2 regions of the Enterobacter sp. fkY84-1 genome follow, and region 1 is predicted to be linked to the other one. Evidence: predicted binding sites of a transcription regulator. Region 1 holds the regulator's gene; the other holds the start of a gene.
What was found. The regulator PhoB, encoded in region 1, activates phosphate uptake and scavenging genes when phosphate is short. The targets are predictions, from matches to a motif close to CTGTCATAAAACTGNCNNAT.
Positions count from the first base shown of each region.

Region 2: glpT (glycerol-3-phosphate transporter) is a predicted target of PhoB. The motif match lies at 2,030-2,049, and genes of this name have one in related genera.

Region 1 covers NZ_CP169393.1:984,078-987,499, reverse strand. Annotated here, with positions in the region: gene phoR (phosphate regulon sensor histidine kinase PhoR) at 1-1,013, opposite strand, end outside; gene phoB (phosphate response regulator transcription factor PhoB) at 1,035-1,724, opposite strand; gene sbcD (exonuclease subunit SbcD) at 1,912-3,117, shown strand; gene sbcC (exonuclease subunit SbcC) at 3,114-3,422, shown strand, end outside.
Region 2 covers NZ_CP169393.1:3,251,012-3,254,433, forward strand. Annotated here, with positions in the region: gene glpQ (glycerophosphodiester phosphodiesterase) at 1-557, opposite strand, end outside; gene glpT (glycerol-3-phosphate transporter) at 569-1,921, opposite strand; gene glpA (anaerobic glycerol-3-phosphate dehydrogenase subunit A) at 2,173-3,422, shown strand, end outside.

The DNA.
Region 1 (3,422 bases):
TCCGTCCCTTCCGGCGTATGGTTTACCGCGTTATACACCAGGTTGGAGATAGCGCTGCGCAGCTCATCTTCACTGCCCAGCACCTTTAGCGTGTTGTCGACCTCAAAGGTCAGGTGGTGCTTTTTGTGGCTTAACGTCTGCGCTTCACGCTCCACGACCCGCAGCATCATCGGCACATCAATAGTGTCATTCAGCGCGAGCGTGGGTGCCGCTTCAATCTTCGAGAGCGTCAGCAGCTGCTTCACCAGGCCTTCCATCCGGTGCGTTTGCTCGCGCATGGTGTGCAGCGCTTTTTCACGCGGCGCACCTTCCAGCGTTTGCTCCTGCATCATCTCCAGGTAGCCCTGAAGCACGGTCAGCGGGGTACGCAATTCGTGACTGACGTTGGCGAAGAAGTTGCGGCGCGCCCCTTCCAGCTGGTGCATCTGGGTGACATCGCGCGCCACCATCAGCCACTGCTTATCGCTGTAGGGCATCACGCGGATCTCCAGATGGCGACCGTTATTGAGCTTGAGATTGTGCGGACGGGTAAAATCACGCTTTTTCAGGTACAGCGTAAACTCGGGATAACGCAGAAGGTTGAGGATATTCTGGCCATTATCATCCGGCCAGCGCAGGCCCAGCAGCTGCTGCGCCAGGCCGTTACACCAGAAGATCGTCCCTTCTTCGGTGGTCAGAATGACCGCATCCGGTAGCGACTCCGCACCGCTGCGAAAACGCTTAATCAGGCTTCCCAGCTCGCGGCGGCGCTTTTTATTTCGCATCTGCATCTGGTGCAGACCGTACAGCAGCGGCTCCCAGCTGCCGCTTCCGGGCGGCGGCGTCATGCTTCGATCAACCCACAGCCACCAGGAGAGGCGCAGCAGGTTCCAGAAATGCCAGATCAGCAGCCCGGTGACCGACGCCAGCAGAAACCACGGCAGATGTCCAAGAAAGGCCCCCAGAATGAAGGCCGGAATACAGCATAAGATCAGTTCAAAGACGAGCCTTTTCCATGACAGACGTTCCAGCACGCGTCACACTCCTGTCATTGTTCAGAAACGGGTAGAAAAACGATAACCCGTGCCGCGGACCGTCTGCACCATGCGATCGTGGCCGCTCAGTTCCAGCGCTTTTCGCAGGCGGCGGATATGTACGTCAACCGTCCGGTCTTCGACATACACGTTAGTTCCCCAGACGTTATTCAGCAACTGCTCGCGGCTGTACACGCGTTCCGGGTGGGTCATAAAGAAGTGCAGAAGTTTAAATTCGGTAGGCCCCATGTCGAGGGGATTTTCACCGGTCATCACGCGGTGAGAAGTCGGATCAAGGCTCAGCCCCTGCATCTCAATCACCTCTTCCACCGCCATCGGCGAAATACGGCGCATCACGGCTTTAATGCGGGCCACCAGCTCTTTGGGGGAGAACGGTTTGGTAATGTAATCGTCCGCGCCGGTCTCCAGACCGCGCACACGATCCTCTTCTTCTCCGCGCGCCGTAAGCATCACAACCGGGATGTCGCGGGTCAGCGCTTCACGCTTCAGGTGTTTGATAAACTGCAGTCCGGAGCCGCCGGGCAGCATCCAGTCCAGCAGAATCAGATCGGGCCAGGGTTCATTCAGCTGGTTCACTGCGCTGTCATAATCTTCCGCTTCAACCGGCTGGAAGCCGTTTTGCTCGAGCACGAAGCACACCATTTCACGAATTGGAGCTTCATCTTCTACGACCAGAATACGTCTCGCCATACTTTGCCCTGTCTTATCTTATTTACGTTACAAGTTTGTAATTCGGCGCCATTATGCGTCAGATTTATGACAGATTTATGAAAAACAGTACCACTATAAATGGCAAACTGTTGTTTTATTACAGCGGTTATTTTCCCTTCTCTGAACGTTTATAATCCTGCTTTCTCTTTTTTGCCACGGATCAGCTATGCGCATACTTCACACCTCGGACTGGCATCTGGGTCAAAATTTTTACAGCAAAAGCCGTGCGGCTGAACATGAAGCGTTCCTGAACTGGCTGCTGGAAACGGCCCGGACGCATGAGGTGGACGCGATTATCGTGGCGGGAGATATTTTTGATACCGGCTCGCCGCCGAGCTATGCCCGTGAGCTGTACAACCGCTTCGTGGTGAATCTGCAGCAAACCGGCTGTCATCTGGTGATTGTCGCCGGCAACCATGATTCCGTCGCGACGCTTAACGAATCCCGCGACATCCTGGCGTTTCTCAATACCACCGTCGTCGCCAGCGCCGGGCACGCCCCGCAGATCCTGAAAAAGCGCGACGGGTCGCCCGGGGCGGTACTGTGTCCGATTCCCTTTTTGCGTCCGCGCGACATCGTGCAAAGCCAGGCGGGGCTGTCGGGCGCGGAAAAGCAGCAGCATTTGTTACAGGCGATCGCCGATTATTACCGCCAGCAGCACGCCGAAGCCTGTGCCCTGCGCGGTGACCAGCCGATTCCGGTGATTGCGACCGGGCACCTCACCACCGTCGGGGCCAGTAAAAGTGACGCCGTGCGTGACATCTATATCGGCACGCTGGATGCCTTTCCGGCGCAGCACTTCCCGCCAGCCGACTACATTGCGCTCGGGCACATCCACCGGGCGCAGATCGTCGGCGGCTGCGAGCACATCCGCTACTGCGGCTCGCCTCTTTCGCTCAGCTTTGACGAAACGGGCAAAGCCAAATCCGTGCATCTGGTGAGCTTTCGCGAGGGCAAACTCAGCGCCGTCGACACGCTGGAGGTGCCCGTAACTCAACCGCTGGCGGTCCTGAAAGGCGATCTCGATGCCATCACCGCCCAGCTGGAGCAGTGGCGCGGCGTCGAGCAAGATCCCCCCATCTGGCTGGACATCGAAATCACCACCGACGACTACCTGCACGATATGCAGCGGAAAATCCAGGCGCTGACCGAAGACCTGCCGGTAGAGGTCTTGCTGGTGCGCCGCAGCCGCGAGCAGCGCGAGAAAATTCTGCTAAGCGCTCAACGCGAAACGCTCAGTGAACTGGGGGTCGAAGAGGTATTTGAACGCAGGCTCTCACAGGAGGAGATTGACGATGCGAAGCGCGCAAGACTCAGCGAACTGTTCAGCCATACCCTGCATGCGCTCAATGATGAGGAAGAAAACGCATGAAAATTCTGAGCCTGCGCCTGAAAAATCTCAACTCCCTCAAGGGCGAGTGGAAAATTGACTTTACCGCTGAGCCGTTTGCCAGCAACGGGCTGTTTGCCATCACCGGCGCAACCGGGGCAGGTAAAACCACCCTGCTCGACGCCATCTGTCTGGCGCTTTATCACGAAACGCCGCGCCTGAATAAAGTCTCCCAGGCGCAAAATGACCTGATGACCCGCGACACCGCCGAATGTCTGGCGGAAGTGGAGTTCGAGGTAAAAGGCATCGCCTATCGCGCCTTCTGGAGCCAGAACCGGGCGCGCAAC
Region 2 (3,422 bases), 2.3 Mb from region 1:
ACCTCCAGCGTCTTCGCGGCAATGTCTTTCCCTTCCTGATGGTGGAACCATGGGGCTTTGATTTCCGGGTAGATGCCGATGTTTTTACCGGTGGAGTGGTTCAGTCCCTGAACAAACTCAATCTCTTCCTGGAAGGTATGGATCCGGAAGTCAGATTTGCCCATCGGGAAACGTCCCGGATAGACCTGCACCTTCTTGCCGTTTTCAATCTCGAAGCCTTCGGTGAACTTCAGGGAGCGGATCTCCGCCAGCGTGAAGTCAATGGCGTAGAAGCGGCCATCTTTGCGGGCGCGATCCGGGAAACGCTCTGCCACGTCCGTCACGCGGTCAAGATAATGGTCGTGCAGGACGACCAGCTGGTCGTCCTTCGTCATCACCAGATCCTGCTCCAGGTAATCCGCCCCCTGCGCATAGGCCATCGCTTTTGCCGGCAGCGTATGCTCTGGCAGATAGCCGCTCGCACCTCGGTGGGCAATAACGATTTTATCCGCCGCCAGCGCGGAGCCTGTCATCAGGCCCGCCAGCAGCAGGCCGGTTGCTAACTGAGTTAATTTCATCGCAAAGCTCCTTATTGACGACGCGCCAGCACTTCCGCGTGGTGACGTTTTTCACCGATCATCACAACAACCAGCAGCAGTACCGCCAGCACGCTGCCGCCGATCATCACCATAAAGCCGCCGTCCCAGCCGAAGAAGTCAACGGTATAGCCCACGATGGCGCTCGCCGCGACCGAACCGCCGAGGTAGCCGAACAGGCCGGTAAAGCCCGCCGCCGTGCCTGCCGCTTTCTTCGGCGCCAGCTCCAGGGCGTGCAGACCGATCAGCATCACCGGACCGTAAATCAGGAAGCCGATGACGATCATACAGGCCATATCCACACCCGGATTTCCCGGCGGGTTGAGCCAGTACACTACCGTCGCGATGGTCACCAGGGTCATAAAGAACACGCCCGTCGCGCCGCGGTTGCCTTTAAACACCTTATCTGACATCCAGCCGCAAAGCAGCGTGCCTGGGATCCCGGCATATTCATACAGGAAATAGGCCCAGGAGGACTTATCCAGCGCGAAGTGCTTCACCTCTTTCAGGTAGGTCGGGGACCAGTCGAGGATGCCGTAGCGAAGCAGGTAAACGAACACGTTGGCGACCGCGATGTACCACAGCAGCTTGTTCGGCAGGACGTACTTCATGAAGATCTGTTTTGCGGTCAGCTCTTCTTCGTGCTCCTTGCTGTAATCATCCGGATAGTCGTTTTTGTACTCTTCAATCGGCGGCAGGCCGCAGGACTGCGGCGTATCGCGCATCAGGGCGAAGGCAATAATCGCCACCAGAATGGCACCAAAGGCAGGCATGTAGAGCGCCGCGTGCCAGTCGTTGAACCAGGCCATCCCCAGCAGGAACAGCAGCGGCGGAATACCGCCGCCCACGTTATGGGCGCAGTTCCATACCGACACGATGCCGCCGCGCTCTTTCTGCGACCACCAGTGCACCATGGTGCGTCCGCACGGCGGCCACCCCATTCCCTGGAACCAGCCGCAGAGGAACAGCAGCACGAACATGATGGCAATGCTGGAGGTTGCCCATGGCACAAAGCCCATAAACAGCATCACCGCTGCCGCCAGGATCAGACCGGCAGGCAGGAACACGCGCGGATTCGAGCGATCCGACACGGAACCCATGATGAATTTGGAAAAACCGTAGGCGATGGATATCCCCGACAGCGCGAACCCCAGATCGCCGCGGGAGAAGCCCTGCTCTACCAGATACGGCATGGCGAGCGCGAAGTTTTTACGTACAAGGTAGTACGCCGCGTACCCGAAGAAGATCCCCAGGAAGATTTGCCAACGCAGACGGCGATAGAGCGGATCTATTTCTGCCTCTGGCAGACGCGCCCTGTGGGGCGCAGGTTTGAAGATACTGAGCATAACAGCCTCCGTGGCCTTGAAATGAATGAGCAGGTGGCTCGCACCTGAATTCCAGAGGCGGGGATGTTAAGAAATCACGGTGATTGTTACTGTGAATCAACGCACAGATTGTTACAGAAATATGACAGAATGCGCAAAAAAGCGCATGGAATCACGTTTCACTTTCGAATTCCGCGCGTTTATGTTCGAAATCAAACAAACCACAAAATTACTATGGCTAAATGATAAAAAACGAACATAGAGGGTAAACAATGACCAGTCACGATCCTCGTTATAGTGATGTGATAATCATTGGTGGTGGCGCAACCGGCGCCGGGATCGCGCGCGATTGCGCCCTTCGCGGCTTAAGCGTTACGCTTCTGGAACGCCATGATATCGCCACGGGCGCAACCGGACGGAACCACGGCCTGCTGCACAGCGGTGCCCGGTATGCGGTCACCGACGCGGAATCCGCGCGCGAATGTATTGCTGAAAACCAGATCCTCAAGCGTATCGCACGCCACTGCATTGAGCCGACCGACGGCCTCTTTATTACCCTTCCCGAAGATGACCTCGCCTTTCAGGACACCTTTATTACCGCCTGCACTGCCGCGGGCATTCAGGCGGAGGCCATGGATCCGGCGCTGGCGCGGCGGCTGGAACCGTCGGTCAACCCGGCGCTTATCGGCGCGGTTAAAGTCCCTGACGGTACCGTCGATCCGTTTCGCCTGACCGCCGCCAACATGCTGGACGCCCGTGAGCATGGCGCACGCATTCTGACCGGACATGAAGTGACCGGGCTTATTCGCGAAGGTCATCGCATCTGTGGGGTGCGGGTGTTTGATACACAGTACAACGAGCACGGCGAGCTGTATGCCGCCGTAGTGGTCAACGCGGCGGGGATCTGGGGCCAGCGTATTGCGGAACATGCGGACCTGTCGGTGCGCATGTTCCCGGCGAAAGGCTCGCTGCTGATCCTCGACCACCGCATCAATAACCACGTGATTAACCGCTGCCGCAAGCCGTCTGACGCCGATATCCTCGTCCCGGGCGATACCATTTCGTTAATCGGTACGACTTCAACGCACGTGGACTACAGCGAGATAGACTACAACCGCGTGACCGCCGAAGAGGTCGACATCCTGCTGCGCGAAGGGGAAAAACTGGCCCCGGTAATGGCCCAGACGCGCATTCTGCGCGCCTACGCGGGCGTGCGTCCGCTGGTCGCCAGCGACAACGACCCGAGCGGACGGAACGTCAGCCGGGGCATCGTGCTGCTCGATCACGCCGCGCGCGACGGCATGGACGGGTTTATCACCATCACCGGCGGCAAGCTGATGACCTATCGCCTGATGGCCGAGTGGGCGACCGATGCCGTCTGCCGCAAGCTCGGAAATACCGAGCCGTGCGTCACGGCAGAACAGCCGCTGCCGGGATCGCGTCAGTCCACCGAAAAAACGCTGCAGAAAATCATCTCCCTGCCCGCGCCGCTGCGCGGGTCCGCGGTATACCGCCACGGCGA